Regions from separate parts of the Alkalihalobacillus sp. NPDC127517 genome, predicted to be linked through region 1. Evidence: riboswitches for the same ligand, from Rfam matches in the RefSeq annotation. Region 1 holds a riboswitch; each other region holds the start of a gene.
What was found. A riboswitch is a leader RNA that binds a small molecule or an ion and turns the genes downstream of it on or off. The one in region 1 is predicted to bind S-adenosylmethionine.
Positions count from the first base shown of each region.

Region 2: it holds a riboswitch for S-adenosylmethionine, as region 1 does, so the genes downstream of both, ACQKKO_RS15375 (2,3-diketo-5-methylthiopentyl-1-phosphate enolase) here and metE (5-methyltetrahydropteroyltriglutamate--homocysteine S-methyltransferase) in region 1, are expected to answer to the same signal.
Region 3: it holds a riboswitch for S-adenosylmethionine, as region 1 does, so the genes downstream of both, ACQKKO_RS07710 (methionine ABC transporter ATP-binding protein) here and metE (5-methyltetrahydropteroyltriglutamate--homocysteine S-methyltransferase) in region 1, are expected to answer to the same signal.
Region 4: it holds a riboswitch for S-adenosylmethionine, as region 1 does, so the genes downstream of both, ACQKKO_RS05450 (transporter substrate-binding domain-containing protein) here and metE (5-methyltetrahydropteroyltriglutamate--homocysteine S-methyltransferase) in region 1, are expected to answer to the same signal.

Region 1 covers NZ_JBNNQX010000029.1:7,408-15,357, forward strand. The annotation lists gene ACQKKO_RS21165 (DoxX family protein) at 210-599, shown strand; gene ggt (gamma-glutamyltransferase) at 729-2,345, shown strand; gene ACQKKO_RS21175 (flavodoxin family protein) at 2,473-3,087, shown strand; gene ACQKKO_RS21180 (SLC13 family permease) at 3,138-4,607, opposite strand; SAM riboswitch class I at 4,770-4,876, shown strand; gene metE (5-methyltetrahydropteroyltriglutamate--homocysteine S-methyltransferase) at 5,013-7,304, shown strand; gene ACQKKO_RS21190 (DUF3298 and DUF4163 domain-containing protein) at 7,621-7,950, shown strand, end outside.
Region 2 covers NZ_JBNNQX010000011.1:17,489-25,438, forward strand. The annotation lists gene ACQKKO_RS15365 (methylthioribulose 1-phosphate dehydratase) at 1-49, opposite strand, end outside; gene ACQKKO_RS15370 (2-hydroxy-3-keto-5-methylthiopentenyl-1-phosphate phosphatase) at 46-729, opposite strand; gene ACQKKO_RS15375 (2,3-diketo-5-methylthiopentyl-1-phosphate enolase) at 732-1,955, opposite strand; SAM riboswitch class I at 2,033-2,141, opposite strand; SAM riboswitch class I at 2,329-2,473, shown strand; gene mtnK (S-methyl-5-thioribose kinase) at 2,554-3,765, shown strand; gene mtnA (S-methyl-5-thioribose-1-phosphate isomerase) at 3,778-4,839, shown strand; gene ACQKKO_RS15390 (NAD(P)/FAD-dependent oxidoreductase) at 4,894-6,015, shown strand; gene ACQKKO_RS15395 (methyl-accepting chemotaxis protein) at 6,150-7,895, shown strand.
Region 3 covers NZ_JBNNQX010000005.1:50,758-58,707, reverse strand. The annotation lists gene ACQKKO_RS07720 (GlsB/YeaQ/YmgE family stress response membrane protein) at 1-208, opposite strand, end outside; gene ACQKKO_RS07715 (YecA family protein) at 385-2,502, shown strand; SAM riboswitch class I at 2,571-2,673, shown strand; gene ACQKKO_RS07710 (methionine ABC transporter ATP-binding protein) at 2,835-3,863, shown strand; gene ACQKKO_RS07705 (methionine ABC transporter permease) at 3,856-4,536, shown strand; gene ACQKKO_RS07700 (MetQ/NlpA family ABC transporter substrate-binding protein) at 4,564-5,388, shown strand; gene ACQKKO_RS07695 (arylamine N-acetyltransferase) at 5,660-6,475, shown strand; gene ACQKKO_RS07690 (hypothetical protein) at 6,520-6,711, opposite strand; gene ACQKKO_RS07685 (DUF4385 domain-containing protein) at 6,830-7,276, shown strand; gene ACQKKO_RS07680 (extracellular solute-binding protein) at 7,750-7,950, shown strand, end outside.
Region 4 covers NZ_JBNNQX010000003.1:251,420-259,369, forward strand. The annotation lists gene ACQKKO_RS05420 (carbohydrate ABC transporter permease) at 1-384, opposite strand, end outside; gene ACQKKO_RS05425 (carbohydrate ABC transporter permease) at 397-1,332, opposite strand; gene ACQKKO_RS05430 (YesL family protein) at 1,668-2,294, shown strand; gene mmuM (homocysteine S-methyltransferase) at 2,341-3,276, opposite strand; gene ACQKKO_RS05440 (amino acid ABC transporter ATP-binding protein) at 3,263-4,027, opposite strand; gene ACQKKO_RS05445 (amino acid ABC transporter permease) at 4,024-4,746, opposite strand; gene ACQKKO_RS05450 (transporter substrate-binding domain-containing protein) at 4,768-5,580, opposite strand; SAM riboswitch class I at 5,667-5,775, opposite strand; gene ACQKKO_RS05455 (hypothetical protein) at 6,094-6,489, opposite strand; gene ACQKKO_RS05460 (hypothetical protein) at 6,473-6,766, opposite strand; gene ACQKKO_RS05465 (SH3 domain-containing protein) at 6,894-7,950, opposite strand, start outside.

The sequences.
Region 1 (7,950 bases):
TATTTGTCTCTCGTATTATGGTATCAAAATTTGAAGTGATATTTACTAAAATTCTATAAAAATTATGTAAAGATTTCTGACTGGCTCATTTAACCTTGTATCATCAATTAGTTTCATTTAGATACTATGTTACTTAAAGGTGCGTACTTTAAATGAACGCTTAAGTATAGGAAACTAGCAGATATTATTGCTAGAAAGGAATGTGGATGATGAAAACAGAAATAGGACTGCTCGTTTTACGAGTTGTGGTTGGTATTACATTTTTAATTCACGGGATGGACAAGTTTAATGGTGGAATAGATGGGACGGTTGCTATGTTCGAAGGCATGGGTTTTCCAGGATTCTTAGCTTATCTTGTGACGTTTGCTGAAATCCTTGGAGGACTTGCATTAATTCTTGGTTTACTTACGCGGGTTGTTAGCATTGTCTTTGCAGCTATTATGGTGACCGCCATCTTTCAAGTGAAAGCTGATGGAGGATTTTTAGGAGGATTTGAATTAGATCTTGTCCTACTCGCATGTTCAATTCTTCTTGCTTTATCAAGCAGCCGTCTAGTTGCATTAAACAGATTATTACCTGGAGCACTAAAGAATATGTAATGAATGAAAACCAGTGGCTCGCCCCGCTGGTTTTCTTTTTAATCGGAACTATTTCGCAATTTGGACAAATGAACAATTTACCCCTATACTTAATAGATACATAATGTTAGAAACAATTCATTTATTGGAGTGAAGAACGTGACAGATTTAGCTTATCCTTACGCATCAAAACGAAATGTTGTATATGGAAAAAAGGGGATGGTAGCAACATCTCAGCCTTTAGCGGCTCAAGCAGGCCTTGATATTATTAAAGCAGGAGGAAATGCAATCGATGCAGCGATTGCGACGGCTGCTTGCCTAACAGTAGTGGAGCCGACGTCGAATGGTATCGGCTCGGATGCATTTGCACTCGTTTGGACAGAGGGAAAGCTTCACGGTCTGAATGCAAGTGGACAAGCACCAATGGGTTTAACACCAGAAGCAGTGAAGGAAGCAGGGTATACAGAAGAACTTCCTACATACGGAGTATTACCTGTAACGGTTCCAGGAACGCCGCGTGGTTGGGCAGAGCTTTCTAAGAAATTTGGTAAGCTATCACTGAAAGAGGTATTAAAGCCTGCGATTGATTACGCGGAAAATGGCTATCCTGTTTCACCAACACTCGCGAAGTATTGGGAAAAGGCGGCTAAAAGTTTCCGTACGAAACTTACAGGTGACGAGTTTAAGCATTGGTTTGAAACCTTTACACCAGATGGTCGTGCGCCTCGTGAAGGGGAGATTTGGAAGTCTCCTGGTCATGCCGAAACGCTTCGTCAAATTGCGGAGACAAACGCTGAGTCGTTTTACACTGGGGAAATTGCCGATAAAATTGATGCTTTTTTCGCAATGCATAACGGACATTTAACAAAAGAGGATCTCAAAGCCTACCAGCCTGAATGGGTTGAGCCGATTAAGTCAGAGTATAGAGGCTACGATGTGTGGGAGATTCCGCCTAATGGGCAAGGCCTGATTGCTCTAGAAGCCCTCAATATTTTAAAAGGGTTTGATTTTGCAGTAAGAGATTCAGTTGATACGTATCATAAACAAATTGAAGCAATGAAGCTGGCTTTTGTTGATGGTATGGCTTTTATTACAGATTCAAGAGAAATGAAGGTTTCAAAGGAAGAGCTTTTATCCGATGAATATGCAGCGCAAAGAAGAGCGTTAATTGGTGAGGAAGCGATCATGCCTGAGCCTGGAACACCGCCTTCTGGTGGAACGGTCTATTTGGCAGCAGCTGATGGTGATGGAAACATGGTTTCATTTATCCAAAGTAACTATATGGGCTTTGGATCAGGCATCGTAATCCCTGGAACAGGAATTGCTATGCAGAATAGAGGACACAACTTCTCACTAGATGAGAAGCACCATAATTACTTGAAACCGGGTCGGAAAACGTATCATACGATTATTCCTGGATTTTTAACAAAGGGCGATGAAGCCGTTGGTCCGTTTGGTGTAATGGGTGGTTTCATGCAGCCTCAAGGTCATGTTCAGGTCGTAATGAACACAATTGATTTTGGATTAAATCCTCAAGCGGCACTTGATGCCCCGAGATGGCTTTGGACGAAGGAGAAGAAGGTTCAAGTGGAGGCAAGCTTCCCAATTGAGATGACTAGAGCACTTGCTGCTAAAGGACATCAAGTGGAAATTGCTGTTGATGAAGGCGGGTTTGGAAGAGGTCAGATTATTTGGCGGGACCCAGAAACAGGTGTGTTATCAGGTGGAACTGAGCATCGATCAGATGGAGAGGTTGCAGCCTGGTAATAAAATAGAGTTTAAAACCCCTTATGTGGCGACTTAGCTGCATAAGGGGTTTTGTTTTATTTAAACGATGTTTTAGGTCCCTTGTGAATGGTAATAGAAGACTAGTCAAATAAAAGGAGACCTGAATATGTCTATTCATGCGTTGTTTTTAAATTGCTCTTTAAAAAAGAGTAGCGAGGATGAGTCAAATACCGAAGCGCTTATCAAAGAAGTAACAAGTCGTCTTGAAGAAAAGAAGGTCTCAACTGAAGTGGTACGTGTCGCCGATTATCAAGTAGGCTATGGAATCGTTGATGATGCAGGACTTGGCGACCAATGGCCAACGATTATTGAAAAAATAAAAGCAGCGGACATTGTTGTTATTGGTACACCGCTTTGGCTAGGAGAGAAATCGAGCATTGCTACGAAAGTAATGGAGCGTCTATACGGAAGCACAGGTATTACAAACGAAAAAGGGCAACCATTTTTATATAACAAGGTGGGAGGTGTCATTGTAACAGGAAATGAGGATGGTGCTAAAAATGCTATTTCATCTATTGTATTTGGACTTTCTCATATCGGATTAACGATCCCTCCAGCTACAGCGGCGTACTGGTTAGGAGAGGCAGGTCCAGGCCCATCATTCATTGAAGCAGAAGGATATAAACATGAATTTACGATGAATCAAGTTCAGACGATGGTGCACCACTTACACTATTTTGCGAGTGTGCATCAGCAGCATGAGATTCCAATGCAAGAATAAAATTAAATGGCGAACGCTACCCGTTGGAAGGGGCGTTCGCCATTTTTTTATTATAGTCCAAAAACAATTGGCATCCAGAAGTAAACTGCAAGTGTAATAGCAATGATAGAAAAGAGATTCAGCCATACACCCGCTTTTGCCATGTCAGCTACATCTAATACACCTGCACTAAACACGGCTGTATTAGGTGGAGTGGCAACAGGTAACATATAACATGAGCCTGCAGATAAAGCAGCTGCAGCCATCAAGAGAAGTGGATCCATGCCAACCGCGATTCCAAGTCCCACACAAAGAGGTAAGACCAGATTGGCAACAGCTGTGTTTGATAAGATTTCAGTCATGGATAAAACGATCACAACAAGCAGGAGAATAATAATAAATGGAGTGAAAGATTCAAGCATCTGCAGGGTTTCTCCAATCCAATCATTAAGACCAGATGCACCGAAGCTTGAAGCAAGTGCAAGCCCACCACCAAACAAAATTAACACACTCCATGGTAGTTCTTTTAAGTCTCGCCACTCAAGGATTCTTTCTCCCTTTTTTGTACTCGGTATAAAGAAAAGTGAAACAGCGCCAAATACAGAGATCGCACCATCATGAAGATTTGCAGCAATATTCTCAGGAAAAACAAGTGTTTTGAACACCCAGAGAAAAACAGTTACCCCAAAAACAACAGCAACCCAAATTTCATCAAGTGTCATTTTACCGAGCTTTTTCTTATCTTCTTTTATAAAATTAATGGTCTGATCCTTATTCTCTGTTTCGACTTTAAATTTCATTTTTGTAAGATAGAAATAAAGAAAGACGAGTACAATAACAGCGACCGGTCCAGCGAATAATAACCATTCATAAAAAGCAACAGTTCGATCAAGTTGTGAGCGGGAAATCTCTGCGAAAATAGCATTTGGCACGGCGGCAACGAGTGTAGCCAGGCCACCAATCGTCGCAGCATACGCAACAGATAAAAGAATACTTTTAGAGAAGTTCTGTAAACTTGTTCCTTTTAGAATCTCTTTTTCTTTTACCTCTGAAATGAGTGCAAGAGCAACGGGGAGCATCATTAAAGCGGTTGCAGCATTTGAAACAAACATAGATAAAAGCGCAGTAGATAAGATGATACCAAGTACAATCCGTTGGCTCTCTGTTCCAATCATATCTATGATTGAAAGAGCGATTCGTCTATGTAGGTTCCATTTTTGTAGTGCAATAGCAATGACAAAGCCTCCACCATACATGAAAATCGTCGGGTTACTATATGAGGCGGCAACCGTATCAATATCAGCTGCACCTACTAATGGTATGACAATTAGAGGAATTAAAGAGGTAACGGCCATTGGAACAGCTTCTGTTACCCAGTAGGTTGCAATGAGTAATGTAATAGCAAGAACAAAGCGTGGGGCATGATCCAGTTGGCTAGATGGGATCAAAAGGTAGGCTAACAGGAATAGAATAGGTCCAAGTATTAAACCAATAAGTGCCCGTTTTGGATAGCTGGACTGCGTTGATTGTTCACTTGTCATATGTACACACCTTTCATATTTTACTAGGATCTGGATCTATTTTCACATAGGTGATTTAAAAAACGCAAATATTGACGAACAATCGCAAACTTTCAAAATTGTTTTGACAGTTTGCTTTTCTCGTGCTAAAGTAAATTCAATTCAACATAACATAATGAAATGCTCTTATAACGAGAAGCGGAGGGACTGGCCCGGCGAAGCTTCAGCAACCATTCTGAATGGAAAAGGTGCTAAATCCAGCAAGGTGGAAACACTTTGAAAGATAAGGGGAACGTTTATTGAGATATTCAATGCCTCTTTCTTTTACTAGAAGGAGGCATTTTTTATTCCCTTGGAGTGATCTGCTTAGATGGTTTGTGATTAGAGTTTGTTAGGTTGAGAGACAAAAAAGAGGAGTGAGCGAAGATGCCAAAGGTGAGAAGTTCAAACATTGGATATCCGAGAATTGGAGAAAAGAGAGAATGGAAAAAGAGTCTTGAAAGCTATTGGGCGAATACCACCTCCAAAGAAGAACTACTAGCGTCTCTAAAAGAAATTCGTCTGACAAATATCAAAAAGCAAAAGGATGCGGGAATTGATTTGATTCCTGTAGGAGATTTCAGTTTATATGATCACGTTCTGGACACTGCGGTTTCATTTGGCTTGGTGCCTGATCGTTTTGAGTATAACGGTGGTAAGGTCGATTTAGACACATACTTTGCAGTAGCACGTGGAACGGATTCGGCTGTTGCCTCTGAAATGACAAAATGGTACAACACCAATTATCATTACATCGTTCCTGAGATTACAAAGGCACCGACAACACTTGTACATAACCGTGTTTTAGAATTATATAACGAAGTGAAAGCAGAGCTTGATATTGAAACAAAACCAGTGATCTTAGGTCCTGTGAGCTTTGTCAAACTATCAAAAAATCAAACGGGACTATCTGAGAAGGATTTAATTCGTTCATTTATACCTTTGTATGCAGAATTACTGAAAGAACTAGAGGCAAGTCATGTTGCTTGGGTTCAAGTGGATGAGCCTTTCTTAAATGGTCAGGTAACAGATGCTGACTTAGATCTTTTGCAAGAGGTGTACGCTCAGCTTGATGTAGCGGCACCTAAAGTGAACCTGTTGCTGCAAACGTATTTTGAAGCATTGGACGATTACGAAGCCATCGTTAACTTACCAGTACAAGGAATTGGCTTAGACTTTGTACATGACGAGGGGCAATCTCTGCAGCAAGTCGCAAAGTACGGCTTACCATCTGGTAAAATTCTAGCTGCTGGTATTATTGATGGACGTAACATTTGGAAGGCGGATCTTAAAGAAGTGAAGCACGTTGTTGATCAATTGAGTGTATTAGTTGGTGAAGGACAGCTTATTCTTCAACCATCGTGCAGCTTACTTCATGTACCGGTTACTGTGAAGCTAGAAGAAGAGCTTCCAGAGTTCTTAAAAGCTGGGATTTCCTTTGCGGATGAAAAGCTTGAGGAGCTTGTTGCTCTTGCTGATGTAGCAAATGATGTAAAAGATGAAGAGACCCTTGAGGCAAGTGCTGAAGCGGTAAGATCCCTGAATGAGTCTTCAAGCCGTAACAACGAAGAAGTACGCGCATTACTTGAAGAAATTGGAGAATCTGTTCCAACTCGTGCCGTAGAAGCGACTGAGCGCCTGCGTTTACAACAAGAGAAATATCAGTTCCCTCTTCTGCCTACAACAACAATTGGAAGCTTTCCACAAACAAAAGAAGTGCGTCAAAAGCGCTTGAAGTGGAGAAAGGGAGAGCTTGAATCAGCTCAATACGAACAATTTATCCGCGACGAAATTGATAAGTGGATTAAGATTCAAGAGGATCTTGATATCGATGTTCTTGTTCATGGTGAGTTTGAGCGTACGGATATGGTTGAGTTCTTTGGAGAAAAGCTGGCTGGTTTCCAATTCACGAAATTTGGTTGGGTACAATCGTACGGTTCACGTTGCGTAAAGCCACCAGTGATTTTCGGTGATGTTGCATTTATTGAACCAATGACTGTAAAGGAAACAGCCTATGCACAAAGACAAACAGATCGTCCTGTTAAGGGAATGCTTACGGGTCCTGTAACCATCTTTAATTGGTCTTTCCCACGTACTGATATTTCTGAAGGTCAGGTTGTAAATCAAATTGCTCTGGCTCTGCGCAAAGAAGTGGAAGAGCTCGAGAAGGAAGGGATTAACCTGATCCAGGTGGATGAACCAGCGATCCGTGAAGGACTTCCTTTGAAAAAGGAGAAAACAGAAGCGTATCTTAAGCAGTCAGTAGAGGCGTTCCGTTTGTCTACGATTACGGTTCAACCTGAAACGCAAATTCATACACATATGTGCTACTCAGATTTCCAGGCCATTATTGAATCCATTGATGCATTGGATGCAGATGTCATTTCAATTGAAACATCAAGAAGCCACGGAGAGCTTATCTCAGCATTTGAAGACTTTACGTATAACAAAGGAATTGGCTTAGGTGTATACGATATTCATAGCCCGCGTGTTCCAGCTCAGGAGGAAATCGATCGCAACATTAGTCGTGCCCTTTCTGTACTTGATCCAACATTATTCTGGATTAATCCAGACTGCGGACTCAAAACACGTAAAGAGAAGGAAACAGTTGAAGCACTAAGAGTAATGGTGGCCGCTGCCAAACAAGCACGTGAGCAACTAGTGACTTCACCAGAATAAGCACTTTTTAGAATAGGCAAGGACAACACGATCGAATCAATTAAACAGGCAAATGATTCTTACGATGAATCATTTGCCTGTTTGTGTTTTCAAGAAACTAGCGGAGGGAGAATTCGAGACTCCTGCGGTACAGTACGTGGTGAAGACACTTTAGCGGTGGTCTTTCCGCGGTAGGGGCTGAGGCCGTACCCGCGGAAAGCGAGAAATTCTCCCGAAGCGGATAAAGTGCTATGTTCGTGTTTTATGATCGATTTTAATGTAATGCCCTTACCTCTTACCCGCATACACTTCTAAAAACACTAAAGGAAGTGAATGTATGAATACATCTATTCTCCCTGCTCAAATTGTTACGCGTCACATGCTATCAAGTAGGCTGGATATCTATTATCCTGAAATTGTTCAATTACAAACTCCACGTGTGCAGCATGAACTGAACCAAGCCATTAATCAACAAGTGCATAAAATGATACAGGATACGGGATATAACGAGCCTCCGCGGGACACAACACTTACGGGCGGGTATGAGATTAAAAACAACCAACGCAATATTTTAAGCCTAATGAACCGGTTGTATTATTATAGCGGCGGCGCACATGGCATGACAGTTCAAGAAACATTAACAATGAATATAGCTACAGGTCAAATC
Region 2 (7,950 bases), on a different contig from region 1:
CCGCTAGTTCTTCCCAATGAGCTGCGTAGGAAAGCTGTGTACCCTTCACTTTGTAACCTCCTCTCGTCTCTCTTCAAATTGATGAATGATTTCGTGAAAGCTTGTAAACGCTGAATGGTTAAGAGACAGTTCGCGACACTTATCTAATAGAAAGGATCCGCAAGCAAAGACTTCATCCGCTTCTTTTGCTGCCTGCAAATCAGTAATTGAATCCCCAATCACAATCTTGTAGTAGGTTTCACTTGGGTAATGTCTTAAAATCGTTGGTTTACAGCAGCCACAATCATTTGAACAAAGCGAGTCACAACGATGTGGCCACGTAATGTGAATGGTTGGTTGATCAAAACGACTTCCGTTGCAGTATAAGCTGTGCGTTATTCCATAAGGCTTAAGGATAGGCTCTACAAAAAAATCAATTCCTCCACTTACAACCTTTAACGGAATGTGATTTTCTCGTACGTATTGAAGAAATGCTGGAAACCCGTCACGAATTTCAGCTTTGTTTAACACAAAATCAATGATCTCTTCCTTATAGCTTGAGGGGATTAATTGAAATAACTGGCCAACCCCTGACCGAATCGAGACTCGCTCAGCTAAAATGTCATCTTTAATTGCTTCCCAGCCAGGCGGGTTCACATGCTGCATGATGGCGATGATGTTATCTTTTGTTGTAATCGTCCCGTCAAAATCACAAAAAATAATCGGTGTTTTTTCAAATCTCTCTTTCATTTCTAATTCCCCCACAAATCAAGTGCTGCCTTCAGTTCTGGTGACTCCTTTGCCGCATCTGTTAAAGATGTGTCCATTACACCTTTAATCGCATCTCTAAATGCTTTTGCTCCGTCTCTTGCACCACCTGGATGTCCGTGGATTCCACCACCCGCATTAATTACACAATCACGGCCAAAGTCATGAATAAGTTTAGGCGTTAATCCTGGATGGATGCCTGCTGATGGAACAGGGAATGCCTTTTTCAGTTGACGCTTTTCTGTCAGTGCATGTGCAATGGCATCTGTTTCTGTTTTATCCAGGGCAACACTTCCATAAGGAGACGGGAATAACACAAGATCTGCTCCGGCCAATCGTAACAGCTTACCGAGTAACACACGGTTTGAAATGCCGTGAAATGGTGAGGCAGTTAGAGCCCCAGATACCGCTGGATGCGCCATAATTGGAACATGGATCTCAGGGTCTTCCGCTAATGCCTGCAATACATCCAACCCATAAGCAAACACATTAAATAATAAAGCTGTGGCTCCCTGGTCCACGGCTTGTTTTGCCTTTTCTTTTAATTCAAATGTTCGTCCAGTGAGATTCACAGCATAGAGCTTTCTTTCTCCTGTCTCTTCATACACTTGGTTTATAATCCTGCTCCCTATCTCTACTCTCTCACTGAAAGGGGTTAAAGAATTATCAAATAAAATCTCGTCATCTTTAACCAAGTCAACCCCACCTAGAAGTTGATCTGTTAATTGCTGACTAAATTCCTGTGTATCCTTACCAATCATCCCTTTAAAAATACTCATTACGAGGGGGCGATCATAGACACTAACAAGTTCTCGTATACCTTCTATGCCAAATGAAGGGCCAGGAAATGACTGCTCTAGCTCCGGAGGCAATTCCATATCAATTAATTTAATTTCTCCATCAAGCGATAACTTTCCAAATACAGTTGCTAGGATCGCCGGAAGGTCACTCGAAAAATTCGCTAGCGGGTAGGCGATTTTGATCCGTCCAATGGTGCGGGTATTCTTAAAGTAGCTTATGGTTTGTTCAGATGATTCTTCTTCGACTACCTCTACCACCTCGCCCTTATGACGCTCCAGCTGCTGTTTTTCAAGTGCGGGTAGATGGGTCCATGAACCAATGGTTAAACCAAGCGCAATGGACTCTGCTTTTTTATGTAAATCATGTTTTTGATCAAATACTCGATACGTAACGGTTATAAAGCTCATAAATAATCTCCTCTCCATACAAACAAAACCGCCCTCTTAAATGAGAAAGAGGACGGTAGCAATCATTTTATCTTGTCCTCTTATCTACCAAGTGATCTTGTGAGAATTAGCACCTTGAGTGGACATAAGTCAAAACAGGTTGCCGGGTATCATCGGGATCTTCCCTCCACCAGCTCTTCATAAGAGTAAAATCAATATTCAGTTTATAATGTTGATAAATATACTAAGGATTATGACAGCGTCCATCTATTCTGTCAATTAGCAAAAATCATTTTATCAGAATCTATTGACAACTGAATTCTTTCCTCGTAATATTTAAACCAATTACTCTGATTGGGAAAATGAAGATAACTCCTAATAATTGAATATGTAACTCTTATCGAGAGCTGGCTGAGGGAATTGGCCCTATGAAGCCCGGCAACCGACCTACTCATTCTCATGTGTGAGAATGAAAACCTTTAAGGTTTTAAGGCACGGTGCTACATCCAACAGACTCAAGTGAGTCTGAAAGATAAGAGGTTGAATCCTAGTGTTCAAGCCTCTTTCTTTCATGAAAGAGGCTTTTTAGATTTTATTTTATAAAGATGGAGGAATTCCTGTGACAACCTTTACTGAACGATATTTCACAATGACAGAGACCGAAGCGATTGAATATGCCAAAACGTTGTCGATATTTCCTGAAGGCTCTGCTATCACATGCGAGGAAATTGGCGACGGAAACTTAAATTATGTCTTCCGATTAGTTGATCCACAAACCTCACAATCCATTATTATTAAGCAAGCTGGCCCTGTTGCCAGAATTTCTGACGAGTTTAAGGTATCCCCTGATCGTAATCGAATTGAACATGATATTTTAAAAATACAAGGAGAATTAGTTCCTGAATTTGTTCCAGAGGTCTATCATTATGACCCTATTATGAATTGTACTGTTATGGAGGATCTCTCAAATTACACCATTCTCAGAAAAGCATTCTTACATAAACAAACGTTTCCGTTGCTAAGTGATCATCTTTCCACATTTCTTGTTCAAACGTTACTTCTAACGTCTGATCTTGTGCTTAATCATAAGGATAAGAAAGAACAGGTAAAAGCGTTCATTAATCCTGAGCTTTGTGAGATCACAGAAGATTTAGTGTATACAGAACCATTTTACGACTGCCATCGAAATGAAGTGTTTAGCGAGACGCTTCCTTATGTCCAAGAAGAGTTTTGGGGGGACGAACAATTAGCGCTAGAAACCGCTAAGCTTAAGTTTCAATTTCTAACAAAGGCACAGTCTCTCATCCATGGAGATTTCCACACTGGATCAATCTTTGTAACGGAACATCAAACAAAAGTGATTGATGCCGAATTTGCGTTTTACGGACCAGCAGGTTATGACATCGGTAATATCATCGCTAATTTAATCTTTGCTTATGTCAATGGTGAAGAAACGATTGAAGATCCGATCGAACGTGAATCGTATACGTCGTATTTACTTACCACGATACGAGAACTTGTTGACCAGTTTAAAGAGAAATTCACATATGCATTTTATGATCAAGTCACAGAACGGGTCGCTGAATATCCCGGGTTCTTAGAATACTATTTGGAGGAATTACTCACCGACACAGCAGCTGTTGTAGGTCTTGAGCTTTCACGCAGAGTCATTGGGCTTGCACCCGTAGAAGATCTGACAAGTATAACGGATCCAACGAAACGAGCATCTGCTGAGATTGCTTGCTTAAAGGCAGCAAAAGTGTTTATTTTAAACAGACAGGATTTCTTTCATGGAGAAGATTTCACTCGCGTCATTAGCGAATATGTGTAAGGAGAGAGAATAATGAAGCAACTTGTTGATGTCATTCAATCCGTTTATCTGTCTGAGGATGAAGGGTCATTGGTGATTTTAGATCAAACCCTCCTCCCAGGTCAAAAGGTATATGCGGAACTAAAAAATCCTCAGGACGTTTGGGATGCTATTGTTCAGCTTAAGGTGCGGGGTGCACCTGCCATTGGGATTGCCGCAGCTTATGGGGTGTATCTAGCGGTGAAACACAGTTCTACTAAAACACTGGATGAGGTAAGACGTACGTTCTCTGATAATAAAATGTATCTTGGCTCCTCCCGTCCCACTGCCGTGAATTTGTTTTGGGCCCTGGACCGGATGGAAGCTCGATTTGAACAATTAGTTAGTCATTCAGATGGAATGCAGTCGATCACTTCTGGTTTACTGGAAGAAGCAAAAGCAATTCAACTTGAGGATGAGGAAGTATGTGAAGCCATTGGTGAATATGCCCTTACACTTCTTGAACCTGGGTACGGGATCTTAACCCATTGTAATGCCGGAACAATCGCAACAGCTAAGTACGGGACAGCACTTGCTCCGATCTATCTCGGTCAGCAAAAAGGCTATGAATTTAAAGTATTTGCCGATGAAACACGTCCCCTGCTTCAAGGCGCTCGGTTAACCGCTTGGGAGCTGTCAGAAGCAAATATTGATGTGACGCTCATCTGTGATAACATGGCCTCCATCGTCATGAGTGAGGGCAAGATTCAAGCGGTTCTTGTTGGCTGCGACCGAGTTGCTGCAAACGGAGATACAGCTAACAAAATTGGGACATCTGGTGTTGCTATCCTTGCAAAACATTACGGCATCCCTTTTTATGTGTGTGCACCTACGTCAACGATTGATTTTGAATGCCAAACGGGTCAAAACATTGTCATAGAGGAACGCTCGGCTGAAGAAATTACGTCAAAGTGGTATACTGAACCTATGGCACCTGCTAATGTGAAAACGTACAATCCTGCTTTTGATGTGACCGATCATTCTTTAATTACAGCAATCGTAACGGAGAAAGGGATTTTCAAGGCAGATCAACTACATGAATTACACGAACAATAAGGGTGAGCCAGTCTCACCTTTTTTATTTTTGATTAGAAATGAGGAACGTTCCAAATGAAAAAACATGTCATTATCGGTGCAGGCATCCTTGGTGCATCCACTGCCTATCACCTTGCACGGCTTGGGGAAAATGTGACGATCATAGACCGTGAGGAACCGGGGCAAGCCACTCAGGCCGCCGCCGGAATTATTTGCCCATGGATCTCTCAGAGACGAAATAAAGCCTGGTACTCATTAGTAAAAGCAGGAGCCGCCTACTACCCTCACTTGATTCATACACTAGAACAAGATGGTGAAACGAATACTGGATATGCAAAGGTCGGAGCGATTAGTTTACATTCTGAACCCAAAAAGCTTGATGATCTCATCAGACGAGCTGAAAAACGAAAGATTGATGCACCGGAAATGGGTAACATTACTCGACTAACAGCCAATGAGGTTCAAGCTCTATTCCCACCTTTAATAGATGGTATTGAAGGTGTTCATGTTAGTGGAGCTGCACGCGTAGATGGTGGTGCGCTAAAAGATGCATTAGTGCGAGCTGCTATCGGGCACGGGGCAACGTATATTTCTGGAGATGCTACCTTAAGAAAACGCGATAACGATCAAGTCACCGTCCAAGTGAATAACATGGCTTATGACCCTGACACACTGATTGTGACGGCCGGCGCTTGGGCAGATGAATTGTTAGCTCCACTTGGAATCAACTTTGAGGTCAAGGCTCAAAAAGCGCAAATCCTTCACCTTGAAACGCAATCTAAAGGGACAGGTGATTGGCCCGTTGTGATGCCACAAGGAGATCAATACCTTTTAGCTTTTCCAAATGGACGAGTGGTTGCAGGTGCCACACATGAAGACGATGTTGGCTTTGATCAACGCGTGACAGCCGCTGGTGCCTCAGAATTACTAACAAAAGCTCTTCACAATGCACCTGGATTAGCAGATGCAACCGTCCAAACCATTAAAGTAGGATTTAGACCGTTTACTCCGAATTTCCTTCCAGTTATCGGGAGAGTTCCAGGTCTACCATCTATACTTGTCGCAAACGGTTTAGGAGCATCTGGTTTAACAATGGGACCATATATTGGAGCAGAGTTGGCTAAATTAGCTTTAGATGAGGAAACTACAATTGATTTGGAAAGCTATGATTTAGAGAATGCTCTATCCATAAAATAAAGTGTAAATCGTTTGGGTTTCCAAGCGATTTATTTTTTTGTAACCTCCCTCTCCATACTTTAAAAATATAATATTAGAACCTATTCAGAACGACAGATTTTCTGACGATAGATGGAGTATGGAGGGATTTACATTTGAAAAAGAAAACAAGATTGTTACAGCGCATCTCAGTTAAACTTACTCTGTTTATTGTAGCTTCTTTAATTGTTTCTACAGCACTAACAGCAGGAATGGGTTATTTATTTGCCAAAGAGCAATTAACGAGTTCTGGCAAATTAGACATTCAACATTCTGTTGATGCCGCCCTGTTATTACTAGAATCGTTACAGTTAGATGTGGAAGCGGGTACATTAACACTTGATGAAGCACAGGAACGTGCACGAGTCCTAATCTCCGGTCCGAAAACAGATTCCGGCTATGATATCAGCCAAGCGAACGTTTCGTACAAGGTTGATGGCTACATGGTCGCTTATTTAGAAGATTATACAGTGCAGCTTCATCCTACTTCTACAATTGGAGACATACCGAGCGATACCACCGTTCAAGAAATGCTTGTTGCTTCAGCGACGAAAGAAGCAGCAGAAAACCGTTATACAGAATATGAGCGTACACAGGAAAACGGAGAATTAATAGATAAAATTGCCTATATGACTTACTTTGAGCCATGGGATTGGCACATTGGCATGACAGCGACTACAAGTGAATTTTATGAAGAGGTAGATGCATTTGGCATCTTCATGATTTCGGTAATCAGTATAATATCCGTGGTCGTTATTATCCTAACGTACTTTGTGATTCGCAAAAAAGTCCGTACATTAGGACAAGTTGCTACTGTGGCAAATCAAATTTCCGAGGGCAACCTTCGAGTGAATGAATTGCCAACCGGACCTGACGAAATTGGACAATTAGGACATGCATTTAATTCAATGTCTAAGCAACTACGAAATTTAATTTCTAGCTTACAGGAAAAAGGATCAAATGTACTTGATCAAGCAACGGACCTTTCTGCTATTTCTGAAGAAACATCAGCTAGCAGTGAAGAAATTGTACGAGCCATTGATGAAATTCGCTCAGGTACTCAAGAACAAGCGACACACTTAGAGCAAACAACAAATCAAACAAGCGATTTAAATCAATCTGTTCTTGCTATGAATGAGCAAAAAGATTCGATGAACCATGCTACCCAGCGTTCAAGTCAAGCAGTAGCAAAAGGGAAAGAAATCATTTCAACATTAGAAAGATCAAATCAAGCCTCTTTAGATGCTTCGGATCGTATCAGTGTTGGAATTACGAATCTCTATTTAAAAATACAAGATATTTCAAGTATTACATCCGTTATTACTAGCATTGCAGAGCAAACCAACCTCCTAGCTTTAAATGCAAGTATTGAAGCTGCTCGTGCCGGAGAACAAGGTCGTGGATTTGCCGTTGTTGCAAGTGAAGTAAGAAAACTCGCAGAGCAAGCAAATATTCGCACAAATGAGATTACACAAATGATCGAAAGTATTGAGAAAGAAACAGAGAAAACCGTATTATTAATGGGTGAAACAGGCACGTATTCAACAGAGCTGAGTAAGGCTGTTAAACAGACTTCCAATGAATTTATAGAAATTGATACAGCTATATCTACTATCGCTACGACGATAAAACAACTAGAATCTGAATTAACCCATGTTACAACTTCTACCGATACGATTCAAGAAGCTATTGAACATGCCTCAAGTGTATCAGAGGAAACCGCCGCTTCTGTTGAAGAGATGTCAGCATCCTTAGAAGAACAAGGAAATGCCATTCAAAATGTAGCAAAAACGGCTGAAAGTCTAACTGGATTAAACCAACAACTACAAGAGGACTTATCTTATTATCGTGATGATGAATAAACAGTAATACATCTGTGTCGAGGGTACTCTCTCTCGTTTGAAGAAACACAAAGGC
Region 3 (7,950 bases), on a different contig from region 1:
CAAGGATAACTGCGCCAAGTAATGCAGGGATGATCGCAAATCCTCCTGCTGATGGGCCCCAATCTCCAAATAACCAGCCACCAAGATTGGCTCCAATAAATCCAGCGATAATATTACCAATAATGCCAAACGGTACGCCTTTTCCCGTTATCGCTCCAGCTGCCCAACCGATTAAACCACCAATAATCAAACTCCATAGAAAGCCCATATGAGATCCTCCTTTCCATTCTTTTTAATGAGCTTAGTTTGACCACGATGGTTCTTTCTATTCGTTTGCTTAGCAGAATCCGGTTGTTCTAATAATATCCAATACTTATTTTTCAGCAGAAACCACCAAACGTATGTTACATTATAGACTGAGAAAGCTTAATAGAGGTGTTTAGTATGGAAATGACAGTAGGTAGAAATGAACCATGTCCATGTGGCAGCGGTAAAAAATATAAGAAATGCTGCATGAATAAAAAGCAAGTGACAGATATCAATCAAGCACGTGAAGAACGTGTTGCACAGCAGAAGCATCAGCTGACTAAAAAGCTACAGGCATTTATGGATAAAAAGGTTACATATAGCGAATTCTTAACCCTTCAATCAGAATTTCATCGTCGTTCGAACCGGTTAATTCCTGAACGTATTGAAGAAGGATATGTTAACTTCTGGCTAAACTTCTTTTACGCCCATGAGAACGGGCTAACAGGAGTGAAGTGGTTCCTACAAGAAGAGGGGCATCGACTTCAATCAGCTGAAAAAGAATTAGCGGAACAATGGACAACACTTAAACCTCGTTTAGTACAGGCTGTAGATCAGGTTGAGCAGGAGATCGTTTTTCTGGACCTTTACTCAGAGGAAACGTTCAAGATGACGAAGGATACAGAGAATCTTCCAACCTTCAGACCTTGGTACGGAACAGTTGGCTTAATTGAATTCTTTGGAGAAACGCCTTTCTTTAACGGCATTCGTATTCTTCAAGCACCGGATCACATCGATCGCGCCAAGATTACTGTTGACGAGTTAATGGCTGAACAAAAGGTTTCTTCAGTTGAAGCTATGACACAATTCTTCCCTGAAGTACTTGGGGCACTGCTTCAAAAAGAACAACGTCCTTCTTCAATGAACCAGTCAAAATTGACTCAAATCACAATTGAAGCAGATGTGGACCAAGAGAATACGTTAGCTACACTGCTAAAAGATCGTGACGAATTTGTCGTTTACGATTGGCGCGACCAGCAAAAACACTTAACACAAGCAGAAAACTGGGCTACGTATAAAGATAGTGCAGTTGATAGCGAAGTGTTGATGGCCGATGCAGTTGCGACACTTGAGTTTTCTGGATCTCACATGACGTATACGACATACTCAGAAGAGAAGGCAGAGTGGTTTAAACAACTGATGGAGGCTTATCCGCAGTTTGTGGGTAGTCTAGAGGAATCAGTCAAGACACAACCAGCTGGGGCCATGGCCTTTTCGAATAAATTATTGCAAATGACAGGGGAGCCACCGGAATATTTTGCTCTTTACGCGGAACAAGCTAAATCCTTTGACTTAAGTGCGCCAATTCCTGCACTTGATCAGCATAGTATCTACGAGCTGGTTGATAACAACCGGATGGAAGAGGCTGAAAGCTGGTTTAGACAAAGCGAGTTTAATCTATATGATCAAGTGATTACAAAGTATCAAACGGTGGATATCACATTTGATATCAATCACTTCCGAAAAGAGGCAGGCTTACCTGAGTCGCCATTTGTGACTCAAAAAGAGAATCGGGATAGTAGCTTAAAGCCAATCTATTACCATAACAATCAATTCCTTTCTGTTAAACAAGAGGATATTGAGACATATGAGGACTTAGGATTTAATCCAAACACGATTGATGCATTTTACCATGACCCTATTCTACGCTTCTTTAAAGAGAAAACAGATGGAAAGGCAGCAGGTACTGTTCGTAAGTACCGGACAAGCTTATTCACCATTCGTTACTCATTAGAAGTACAGAGAACAAAGAATTGGTCTGATTGCACAAAAGACTTCTGGAAAAAACACTTACTTATTGATCTCTTTGAAAATGATGTCATTAGCCAAACACAGGTAAAAGACCTACTAAGTACAATTAAAGCATTTACGAAGTGGCTAGATCAGAACGTAGGAACAGCCATTCATGCAGACGCTTCTGCGGTTTGCTCAGAGCTTGAGACTTCTTTAATTGAAGCTGTTCAAGTGTATAATCTGTCATCTGATTCAGGACGTTTTTCTTTACCTCAGTATCAAAAGGTCGATCCTGAAGCAACAGGTGGACTGTTCAAGGTAACGGAAGTGACTGAAGATCGTATTCATGTGAAGTCGATGGATACAAAAGATACAGTAACCTTTGTTTTGCCGAAAAAAGCACAAAACCTGGCGAACGAAGGATTAATCTTTGAAGCAGTTGTGGAGGTAGCTGAAGATCAGCAGACTGAGCTCGCAAAACTGTTAAACGTTTATCCTAAAGAAGCATATCAATACTTGTAAAAAAGAAATACCTCTTGTCAGATTCGACAAATTCTGATATTGTGTTTTTAACACAACACAACCACATATTCTTATTAAGAGGAGCAGAGGGACTGGCCCGATGATGCTTCAGCAACCCCGCAATTGCGGAAGGTGCTAATTCCTGCAGGTGAAAGACCTGGATAATAAGAGCTGAATGACTTACAACAATCATTTCAACCCTCTTATTTTTAGTTAAATAAGAGGGTTTTTATTGTTTTTAGGAAAACATGAGAGTAAGGGTAAGAGATCGCTTTCAAACCTTAGTATCCTCATCGATATAGACTATTTTTAAGGGAAGGCAGGTACGACCATTGATTGAATTTAAGGGAGTTAGTAAGGTATTTAAAACAACGGATCGCGAAGTAAAGGCACTTGATGACGTGACATTTCGTGTAGAAAAAGGACAAATTGCTGGTGTCATCGGATTTAGTGGAGCAGGGAAGAGTACATTAATACGGAGTGTGAATCTGCTTGAGCGTCCAACTGATGGGGACGTAATCGTAAATGGCCAGAGCATTATGTCATTAAAGGGAAGCCAATTGCAGAAGGCAAAGCGCGATATCGGTATGATTTTTCAACACTTTAATTTGCTTCAATCAAAAACGGTGTTTGAGAATGTAGCTGTCCCCTTGCGACTTGTTCGTACACCTCAAGCAGAAGTGAAGAAACGAGTAGCGGAATTACTAGAGTTTGTTGGTTTATCAGATAAAGCGGAAAGCTATCCAGAACAGCTTTCTGGTGGACAAAAGCAACGGATTGGGATCGCCCGTGCGCTTGCATCGAATCCAGCCGTTCTTCTATGTGACGAAGCAACATCAGCTCTTGATCCAGAAACAACAAGTGCCATCCTCCAGCTTCTTAAACGAGTGAATACAGAATTTAACGTGACGATCTTAATCATTACTCATGAAATGGGAGTGATCCGTGAAATCTGCGATCGCGTAGCCGTGATGGAATCCGGACGAATTATTGAAGAAGGTACGGTTCTTGATGTCTTCTCTAAACCGCAGCATCAGACTACAAAAAACTTTGTTCGATCAGTAGTAAATGATCAAATTCCAGCAAGTGTACGACGTATTCTGGAGCAAGGGTCGGAAAAAACGAGAATCTACAAAATAGAATTTATAGGTGAGTCTTCTGGGAAGCCACTTTTGTCTGAGCTTGTTAGAAAATTTGACGTTGATGTCAATGTACTCTTTGGAAACATTACAGAAATCCAGGATACACCATTCGGGAGCTTAACTGTTGAAGTACAAGGTGAACCGGAGTCACTTGAAGCAGCGTTTCAATTTATTCTAGACAAAGATTTACTTGTAACGGAGGTGAAACTTGATGCTTGAGAGCCTACCAGAATCCATTAGACCAAACATTTCAACGGATATACTGATCACCTCCCTTTATGAAACGTTATATATGGTGTTCTTATCCTTATTATTTTCAGCGATCATTGGTATTTTACTTGGTGTTGTACTCGTTGTGACACGTAAAGGGCATATTCTTGAATGTACATGGTTTTTTAACATATTGAATCCAATTATTAATGTGCTGCGTTCAATTCCCTTTATTATTTTAATGGTGGCAATAATCCCATTCACACGTTTTATTGTTGGAAGTGCTGTTGGAATGGAAGCAGCTGTTGTACCGCTTGTTGTATACGCAGCACCTTATATTGCCAGGTTAATTGAGAACTCATTACTTGAAGTCGATCCCGGCATCATTGAAGCGGCTGACTCAATGGGAGCGTCAAAAACACAGATTATCTTCCGTTTCTTATTACCGGAAGCAAAAGGCTCACTCATTTTAAGTATTACAACTGCAACGATTGGACTTGTCGGTGCCACTGCAATGGCAGGTGCCATCGGGGCAGGTGGAATTGGTAATGTTGCCATTACTTACGGATATCAGCGTTTTGACAATGCCACAATGGTAATCACAGTTATCTTATTAATTGTTATGGTTCAAGGCTTGCAATCACTTGGAAATTTACTTGCTAAGAGATCGAGAAGAAGATAAAACAGAGAGAAAAGGGTGGAGAGTATTATGAAAAACACATTAAAATTGTTGGTAGCAGGACTTGGACTCGCAGCACTTACCGCATGTGGTTCAGGAGATGAAGAAACGGTCAAAATTGGTATTGCGGGAACAGATGCGCGTCAGTGGGACTTTATCTCTGATATCGCTAAAGAAGAAGGCATTAACATTGAAATTGTGAGCTTTAACGATTATGTTCAACCGAACCAGGCGCTTGCGGACGGAGATATTGATGCAAATGCGTTCCAAACCGTATCTTACTTTGATAACTTCAGAGAAGAGAACAACTTGGATTTAGAAGCGATTGGTACAACCATTCTTGCGCCACTTGGTGTGTATTCTGATCGTTACGATTCCATCGAAGACATTCCTGATGGAGCAGAAATTCTAATTGCTAACGAAGTAACAAATCAAGCGCGTAATCTTATGCTTTTACAAGAGGCAGGTTTGCTTGAGCTTGATGATGACTTTGGTGTAACAAGTGGATTAGACAAAATTAAAGACAACCCGAAGAATCTTAAACTAACGGAGATTGTTCCTGCGAATGCTCCAAGGTTAATGCAAGACGTAGATGCTGCTGTCATTAATAATGGAATTGCTGTTGATGCAGGACTAAGCCCAACAGAAGATTCACTTGCTCGTGAAGACGAAACAGCTACACCTTACATCAATATCATTGCTGCACGCGGAGACAATGCCGACGATCCGACGCTGCAACGTCTCGTTGAAATTTATCAATCAGATGAAGTAAAAGAATACATCGAAGAGGAATACAAAGGGGCAACGATCCCAACGTTTATTTCTTTAGAGGAATTAAATAGCTACCCTCGTTAAGATGAAAGAGACTGGGGCATAGCTAAAAATCAATTTAAAAAGGCGAATGATTCGATAGCAGAATCATTCGCCTTTCGTGATTTTATTTGAACAAGCGAGGGATTCTCCTGTAGCGGATTATTTGCTACATTCGTGTTTTACTCGCTACATTAATGTTATGTCTCAGCTCCTTTTCTTAATGTTCTACATCAAATGGTTTAGTTCAATTCAGTCATATGAACCACGTAATAGTCTTGTATCTAATGTAACCTTAATGAAAGGAGGGGTTTTAATGAGGAACGATCAATGCTTACACTATTTAGCTTTTTTAAATATGGAGTTAAATAAGCCATCATATGACTACTTGTATCAATTGTGTCATGCTCACCTTCATACATTTGCATTTGAAAACATTAGTAAGTTGATCCTAACAGATTCAGGTGAAGATTGGATACCATCTACAGAGCAATTTATTGAGAATTACTCACAGCATTATTTTGGAGGAACGTGCTATACGTTAAACACTTCATTTATGCAGTTATTACTTAAAATTGGGTTTAACTGTTCACCAGTAAAAGTCGGAAAAGATCATTTAGCGATTATCGTGACGTTAAACGAAGCGAACTTTTATGTGGATGTAGGATCTGCAGCACCGATTTTCAAGCCGATTAACCTTGACCTAATTGAACCCTCCACTAGAATATTTGGTTCTGACAAAATACAAATCATACAAACAGATTCGGGATATGAATACTTGAGGTGGAAGGATAATCAAAAGCGAGAGATGAATTGGACTTTTCAATTAAATGAGATTGCTGAGGTTGATAAATTTAAACCGATTTATCGTAAGTCAGTTCAACCTGAAGCATCTTTTATGAAGATTCTCCGTTGTAAAGTATGGCAAAACAATCGGGACCGATCACTCTCTCTTTTCAATAATGTGTTTACGATTGAAAATAATAACGGAGACAGAACGACTACTTACTTGTCAACTGTTAATGAAATGGAGACAGTGCTTGATAAGGAATTTAAATTGAAGGGCATGCCGATAAGAGCTGCTATGGAGATACTTGAGAAGCGGGGAGTAAATGTATTTGTAAAGGAATGACAACAAACCGGGTCATGATAAGATGGCCCGGTTTATTTTACGTTCTATTCTTTTTGTTCACGCTTTTCTTTTGTCTCAGCTCTTCTTGTAAAGAAGATACTAATCAGGACGATTGTAGCTAGAATAAGCAACAATGTTGGAGAGATTGTGATAATACCGGCAATATGAAAAATAGCCAACACTAGAAGAATCACATTCATCAGGATTCGGATCATTCGTAATACGTTCATGTTCATTTGTTAACACCTCATTTTATTAAACCGATCTAATCATACTATAAATCAATACTGAGCTGTTTTCCATAGAAGTGTGGATGAAGCCGGATTGGGGTACACGAAGGGTGAGGTGAAGAAAATGGGATACTACGATTCAGTTGACTTTGATAACACTGATTTTCGCAAAGAACCACATAAGTATAAGGTTGGTCGTGGTGAGCAAGGTGTCTTAATGGTTGAGCCTTATAAAGGAGAAATTTTGCCTAATTGGCGGTTCAAAACACCAGATATTGCTCAGGAGTCAGCGGATACGATTTATCAGCAATACTGTGATTATAAAAAAAACGATGATTTTGTTGGAATGGATATGGCACGAAAGTTTTTACAGATGGGCTATACAAGAGCACGCCGCTACGCTAACTACCCCGGTGGCAAAAAGTACGACAAAAACGGAGATTTAAACGAGCGTGATATTGATCAAACAAAAGCCAAATCAGCAGAGATCTTTGAAGAAAAATGGATCACTGTGCGTGAGGACGAAGAGTACTTAAAGGTGAAGAAGGAACATCAGAAGAAGTATGGATGAAGAGAGTGAACAGAACCTTCTACTCCATATTAAGCAGCTTAGGGTTTAATAAAAAATACAAATACGAATAGCGAATGATTCCAGGATCGAATCATTCGCTATTCGTATTTTTAACAAAATAAGCGGAAGGAGAACCCGAGACTCCTGCGGTAAAATATGTGGTGAAGACACTGTAGCGGCGTCTTTTCCGCGGAAGGGGCTGAGGCCGTATCCGCGGAAAGCGAGGGATTCTCCTGTAGCGGCTGAATTGCTACAATCATAATTTCTATTCTAAATAACTTTTATATCCCAGGTTCTTTTTGCCGTGTGTCAAAAAAGTATTAGTGTGCAAAAAAGTATTAGGAATGACTCAAAGTACTGATACATAGCGATTAACCAGTACAAAAATTAACTATTGTCGGTAAAGTCAGTCCATTCTATATTTGAATGGCAGAACATGACAATCCTGCAAAGTTGAGAGGGGGACGTTTTAGATGTTTAGAGGGAAAAAAGCAAAGTTAAGCTTGTCCTTATTAAGCGTGGGAGTTGTACTTCTTGTAGGCTGTAGTGAAGAAGGATCTTCTACTGAAGGGGGTGGGGAGGGAGCAGCCATCGATACGATCGATATCATGACGATGAGCTACACACCTGAGCCTCCACAGAATGATAGTCCAGTCATTAAAGAGCTGGAAGAG
Region 4 (7,950 bases), on a different contig from region 1:
TTGCGTGACGAGTAAGGTTTGTGGCGGGATCATAAATGTCGCTAATACCAGCATAAAAACTAGATTTCTACCTTTAAACTCAACTTTTGAGAATCCATATGCAGCAAGCGCTGAAACCGCGACAGACGTAAGAGTTGTGAGGACCGAAACCTTAATTGAGTTCCAATATAATAAGAAGAATGGCATCGTCCCCGTCCATACCTCACGATAATTTTCAATCGCATTCCACGTTGTCGGGATCCACTGGATTGGATAGGTCAAAACCTCCTCCTCAACCTTAAGAGAAGCCGAGATCATCCATAAGAATGGGGTCATGAAGCAGATCCCCAATATGAACATCAACACTGTAACTAAGATCTTTTTACCATTAATCGGTTTCTTCATACGCTCACCCCCTTAATAATTCACCCATTTTTTCTGCCCCTTAAATTGCAGGTATGTGATGATTAAAATAATGACGAAAATAACTAATGAGATCGACGAGGCATAGCCTGCTCGTAAGTCTAGAAAGGCTTTTTCATATAAGTAGACAACTGGAACCTTAGTCGAGTTCGCTGGTCCACCATTTGTTAAAACAATAATTAAATCAAAGATCTTAAAGCTAGAAATGATTCCTGTTACAAATAACAGAAAGGTTGTTGGTGAAACAAGTGGAATCGTTATACTCTTAAACTGGTACCAAGCAGAAGCACCATCAATTTGTGCAGCCTCGTACAGCTCCTTAGGAATGCTTTGCAAACCTGCCAAATAAATAATTAAGTTAAAGCCTATCCCCGTCCAAATCATAATGATCATAACGGACGGTAAGGCAAACGAGATATCCGCAATCCATCCTGGTGGGTTATCAATTCCAAGTGTCATTAACAATTGGTTAATTGGACCTTGAGTTGGATGAAATAGCACCCTGAAGACTACAGCAACCGCCACAATACTTGAAATAAAAGGCATAAAGAAGATGACCTTAAAGAAGTCCTTGAAGTAGATATATTTGTTGATAATCGTAGCCAACGTTAATGAGATAAATAAGGTAATCGGTATCGCTAATAGAAGAATAAAATTATTACCTAACGACTTTATGAAGAGCGGGTCATTAAACAAAGCAACGAAATTATCAAGTCCTATAAACTCCGCATTCTCATAGCCTGCAACGATATTCCAGTTCGTAAAACTTAACGTTAATGAAGACAGAATCGGAAAGATAACTAAGATGGATGTCCCAATGAACATTGGACCAATAAAGACCCAACCTGCAACTGCATCACGCCAACTGTTTAATGGACTTTTATTCTTTTGAGTTTTTTTACGAAAGAACTTTTTTGGTTGCGCTTTCATTTCACCTCTCTAGCTGGGTTAAGCTCATCTTACCCTTTTAAAGCGCTTACATAAATGAACGATCTTGACTGTTCTGCGCACAAATTTTACTTTCTTAGTATTTCGCATAAGTTGGAGGCACACAGAGCTCCACACTCAAAAAACGTTATTAAACCAATACTTACAAAGAACAGACAAGTAGATCCATCAACGAAATCCCCATATTTCGTGGGAATAGCCTGTCCACTTAGGGTGAACCTTTTTTACGTTCTAGAGATTATTTTTACATCCCTTTCCGTTCCCTCAAAAATACACCGGAAGCATGATATAGTCTATAACAAAAAGGAGGAAGCTCTATGTATCTTAACGCCATCTCCGGTCCAATCTATACGTTCTGTGTTTGGTTCTATCGCTTAGCCTTCATTAATGTACTCTGGATCCTCTTCACGATTCTGGGACTTGGACTCTTTGGATTCTTTCCTGCAACTGTGGCGCTGCTTGCAACTATCAGGCAGCTCCTTAACCAAAATGAAGGATCAATCTTTAAAACCTTTTGGACATTCTACAAAGAAGAATGGATAAAAAGTAACGTAATAGGACTGTGTGTCATCCTTTTATCCATCGTCCTTATTAGTAACATTCAATTTCTCCAGACGATGAATACAGGCATCTCTCAAGCCATGTATGTAGCAACCATTATCATAGCCTGCTTCTTCCTATTGATTCTTTGTTATTTTCTTTCCTTATATGTTGAATTTCAGGCACCTGTCAAAACGCATCTCAAAAATGCCGTGTTGCTTGCCATCTATAATCCGGTCGCAAGCCTGACGATGATCTTTGGATTTTTTGGAGTTTATCTTCTGATTACGTTCGTTTCAGGAATCGGTCTCTTTTTTAGCGTGAGTGCGATGGGGCTGGTGGTGTTACTTTCTACGAAGCTAGCATTTCGGAAGGTGGATCGGGTGGTAGAGGCAGAGGGGTGATGCTTAAAATAAAAAAGGAATCGACCCATAAGTCGATTCCCTCTCCCTACCCCCGCGCCCACTCCCGAATTCCGCGAATATCCTCAGGCGTCGTCCGACAGCAGCCACCAATCACCGTTGCCCCAGCTTCAAACCATCGTTTGGTGTTTACCACAAATGGCTCATCTGAACCCTTATCACTCCACTGCTTACTCTCTGGATCATACGTTTCTCCCAAATTGGGATACACAATAATCGGTTTCTGCGTGTTCGCTTTTACCTCAGTAATTAACGATTCCACAAACTGCGGAGCCGTACAGTTAATACCTACCGCTGCGATTTGCTTTTCTCCATCAAGCCACTCGGCACAATCGGCGATTCTTTCTCCGCTATTAATATGTAGCTCATCCTTTGCGCTAAACGAGACCCACGCATACACATCAGGAAAGTCCTTTAACACACGTGCAATGGCTTTTGCCTCTACTAGACAAGGAATGGTTTCACATGCCAGCACATCTGCCCCCGCTTCAACTAAGAGTCGGATTCTATCTCGGTGAAATAAAACGAGCTCCTCTTCGCATAATCCATAGTCTCCATGAAATTCAGAGCCATCAGCAAGATAGGCACCGTACGGACCAACAGATGCAGCAACAAGCGGTTTGGGGCGTCCAGACTGATTCGCCTCAACACTCCAAAATGTATCCCGCGCTTCCACCGCAAGCTCAACCGATTGCTTAATCAACATAGCGGCTTCAAGTTCGCTTAAACCCCTTCTCTTGTAACCCTTCACTGTCGCCTGATAACTCGCCGTAATCGCACAGTCTGCCCCAGCTTCAAAGTAATCGGTATGAACGCGCTTAATCACTCTCGGCTTCTCCAGTAACACCTTGGCTGACCATAACGGATCGTTTAGGTCGCAGCCATAGCGTTCAAGCTCGGTCGCCAGTGCTCCGTCCAAAACCATTAAAGGAAAGTCCGTGAGAATCTGTTCAATTGGATTCATGTTCAACCTTCCTTCCTTCTTCAATAAATCGTCCTAAAAATTGTCTTGTTCGCTCTACCCTTGGGTTCGTAAAGATCTGTTCTGCCGTCCCTACCTCCACAATCCTGCCGTCCTCCATAAGAATGACGCGATCCGAGATCTCTCTGGCAAACTGAAGCTCATGCGTCACAATAAACATCGTGTTGCCTTCATTTGCTACCTCTTTGATCGTTGCTAGTACCTCGTCCACAAGCTCCGGATCAAGAGAAGACGTCGGCTCATCAAACAGCATGACTTCAGGATTCATTGCAAGGGCACGGGCAATGCCAACCCGTTGCTGCTGTCCTCCTGATAGCTGCGCAGGAAAATGATTTAACCGGTTCCCCAGACCCACACGCTCTAAAATATCAATGCTCTTTTGCTTCGCTTCATTCTTTTTCAGCTGCTTCACACTCGTTAAACCAATCATCACATTATCGAGCACCGTTAAGTTCTTGAACAGGTTATACTGCTGGAACACCATGCCGGTAGACGTCCTAAGTGCCAGAATCTCTTTCTTACTAGCCGACTCCACATTTACTCTTTTCCCACTCACTTCAACGAAGCCACTTGTTGGCTCCTCAAGAAAGTTCATGCAACGCAGGAGTGTTGATTTGCCTGAGCCACTTGGACCTAAGATCGCCACAACCTCTCCTTTGTTCACCGAAAGATCAATCCCCTTTAGCACATGGTGTTTCCCAAAGTACTTATGTAAATTCTCTAGCTTGATCATGATGCAATCCCTCTTTCATATCTGCGCGCCCGTTTCTCAATGATCACAAGCACCCTCTCCACCATCAGGCACACGATCCAATAAATAATCGACACCGCAATATACACTTCAAAAAAGGCTAACCCACGCGAGCCAAGAATCTTCGCCTGGCCCATAATATCGATCACGCCAATAATAAAGACAAGTGACGTATCCTTAATCGTAGTAATGAACATATTTCCAAGGTTCGGGATCGCTACAATTAAGGCCTGCGGGAAAATAATCTTCAGCATCATCTGCGTCGGCTTCATCCCAATCGCCTTTGCCGCCTCAAACTGCCCGCGATCCACCGACTCAATTGCCGAACGAATCGTCTCTGATAAATACGCACCTAGATTAAAGGAAAAGGCTAAGAGAGCGTACACCTCTGGAGCAATCAGATTCACATCGAGCCCAAGCAGCCACCCTTGTTCCCGCTGCAGAAAATAGATCACCTTAGGAATCCCGTAGAAGACGAGATACAGCTGCACTAAAAGCGGTGTGCCCCTCACAAACGAAACATAGACTGATGTTATCACCCGCAATACAGGAACCCGGTAAATTTTAATCAATGCAGTCCCAAGCCCAATCACTAAACTTAAGGTGAGCGATCCTACCGCAATCCCAAGCGTAATTGGCAGCCGCGCTAAAATATATGGAATGCTTTCAATTAGAAATTGAAGGTCTAGTAAGTTCTCCATGATGTCTTCCCCTCTTCCACTCTATTCCGGAATATACTCTCCACCTGTCCACTTCACTGAAAGCTCGGCAAGCGTCCCGTCTTCTTTCAGTTCCTTTAAGATCGGATCAATTAGCTTCTGTAGCTCCTCGCCCTCTTCCGACTGTGCGAACACAATGCCCATATTGTCATTCACTAACGACTGACCCACAATCTCAACATCTAAGTCATATTTATCGAGCACCGTATCAATCATAATTGGATCATTTACATACGCATCCACGCGCCCGTTCTGAACGTCCTGCAGGATCTCAGCAGGTGTACCACTCTCACTGTACTCCAGTTGAATTGGGTTCTCCGCATCCTTGTTGTATTCCTCAAGCAACAGCGTATACGAATCCCCAGCGAGCGCCCCGACCTTTTTCCCCTCTAGATCCTCAATCATCTCAATATCCTCTTCACCCGACTTCACCACAATCACCGTCTCCGCAGCAAAGTACGACTCCTCTGAGAACAAATACTTCTCCTCACGCTCAGGCGTTTTCGCCACCTGATCCGCCACTACCTGAATCTTATTGGATTCAAGCGCCAGGAACATACTATCCCAAGGCGTCGCCACAAAATCAAACGCATAGCCATCCAAGCGCTTATCGATCTCCTGGACCACCTCAATATCATAACCAGTTAGTTCATTGCTCTCATCCGCAAACGCGAAAGGTGGGTAATCATTCTGCGTACCAACTAAGATGACCTGTTCATTTGTTGTGGTATTTCCAACAGAACACCCACCTGCTAGAACCGCCAAACCAAGAACCGCAACAACCGATTGAGTCAAACGAGCATGTCTTTTCATCATGTAAACTCTCCCCTTTTATGTAGATGCATAGTTGAATAAACAATCAAAAAACGCCCCTTTCATCAGAAAGAGGCGTTTCAATAAAAAACTTATCTCTCAGAATGAAATCATTCTGCAGGAAGTAGCACCTTTCATGTCACACATGATGGTTGCCGGACGTCATCGGGCCTGTCCCTCAGTCACTCTGGATAAGATATGAAGTTATATGTATTTCACAATGTTATGAAAGTTTTGGGGTTTTGTCAATTGGGGAATATGATTTTTTCATTCCATCAATGCGTTTAAAATCTGATTCATTTAATTAGAAATTAGTTTGTTATTTAACTTTTACTATTTAATAGTGGCGTATATGCTTTTACTCCTAGTTTATCTAGCATCTTTATAATAGTAAGCATAGCACGCTCTGTGTTAATCTTTGCCTCAATATAATACGTTTCTCCTGTTAACAAAGATTGATACTCTCGGCTTGTTGTGAATTTTCTACGGTTAATATGCACCGGTTGCAACGCAATATCATAATGGGAGTTTATGCTCCTCAATCCAACGCAATATATTAATCCAGAGATGAGTAACACTTTCTCCCCTAATTACGGCCTGAATTCCTTTATCATGAATTACAATTTCTAACTCATCCCACCTTTTATTAATAGATCTATGAAATGGCGAGACAAAATTCCATAACTCATCGACATCATTTTCCTCATCTAAAATCCAACGTATCTTCCTAAATATATCACCGTATGTCTCTGTAACGATTTTTTTAACGTAATCTCTTTCCTCACTTTCTTCTTCATTTGAGATACTTGTAATTGCATTAATTACATCTTCAAATCGAACATAAATTGAACGAACTAGTAGTCTCTCTTCTTCTATCGTAGCAAGTTTTTCTCTTTTATTTTTGTATGGCATACGTAGTGCATCTACATATTGTTGAATCGAAGGTATGATAGACCTGATTAAAACAAATTATGTTAAAGGGGCCCATTGCCTTTTCATCATTATTTTTTACTACCTTATGCTTTTTACGAAAAATATAAATAAGGTATAAATATTTGGCCTCTTCTCTAACTTTTTCTCCTTTAAACCTAATACGTTCGAATCTTGTGAACAAAATATTATGCTCTTTGTGTCGAAATTCAACAAATTCTGTGTCCATTCCTTCAACTTTAAAGTGCTCTTTTTTCATGAGTATCTCCTCCATTATCTTAATGATGAAAAATTCCCATGTAAACAGTTGTGCACCAATACAAGATTACCTTTTTAAAAAAGAAAAAGAGTAGTATGAAACTACCCTTTTCAGAAATGACATAATTTTATTTATTTAATTTCTCTAAATACCGAGTATAAACCCAACCAGTAACAATTTCTTCATTTTCATTTTCGTACTCAATCAATGACCAGTTTTTATTTTTATAAAGCACTTGAACAACCATTCCGAAATTAACTTTTCCTACTGGCTGTGCATTTTTCTTATTGGTTATTCGTACAAACATACTCTCAGTCTTTACTAGTCTAATATGATTTTGTTCACTTACTTCTAACTTTAGACTTTGGTATTCTTCTTTGATTAATTTGATTATTTTCGTTTTGTTTTCAATCATTATAGTTGTAATAGAATCTTGTACTGTTTGCATTAATGGAGTAGCAAGAAAGAGAATTACACCACATATAAGGTTAAGTAGAATCTGTTGATACAGTGGCTGCTTATGTTTTTGTATTTCTGCAATTACTACGTTTATATCCTTGCTTTCCTGCTGGAGAAGCAAACAACTATCATTTATTGCTTTGTTAACGATCTCCTGAACTTCTTCTCTTGTAAACCACTCATTTTGGTAATTGATCGTACCATCCTCTTCGACACTTATTTCTTCGAATGATATAACATTTAACTTCTCAGTTATTGATGAAATATCAACTGATGAAATATTAATAGATTTTTCTCTAATACTTTCTAATACATGACTTATATCCGGAATTAATGTATTTAGGTTATAATTAGCCAAACTCATACTTTGAATTTGCTTACTTAATTCCACAACCGGCATAGTTATACTATTAATAGTACTGATAGAGTGCCTTATACTAGAAAGATCGAGGTTGGAATGTATTTGACTCATTGCCTTTGTCAATTTAGAGATATCTGTAAAGTAACTCGTATGAACTATTCCTGAAAGTCGGTTGATAGAAGAAATAGATTCACTTATCCCAGATAATCTAATTGTATCTTGAATATTAATAATGGGTAATTGAATTCTTTTTAATTGATTAACTGCGTCTAGCGCGCCACTTATCTGCATATTTCTGTGCAATTCAATTAGCGGCATTCTCATTTGTTCAACCATTCTACTTGCTGTAAAACCAATTGTTTGC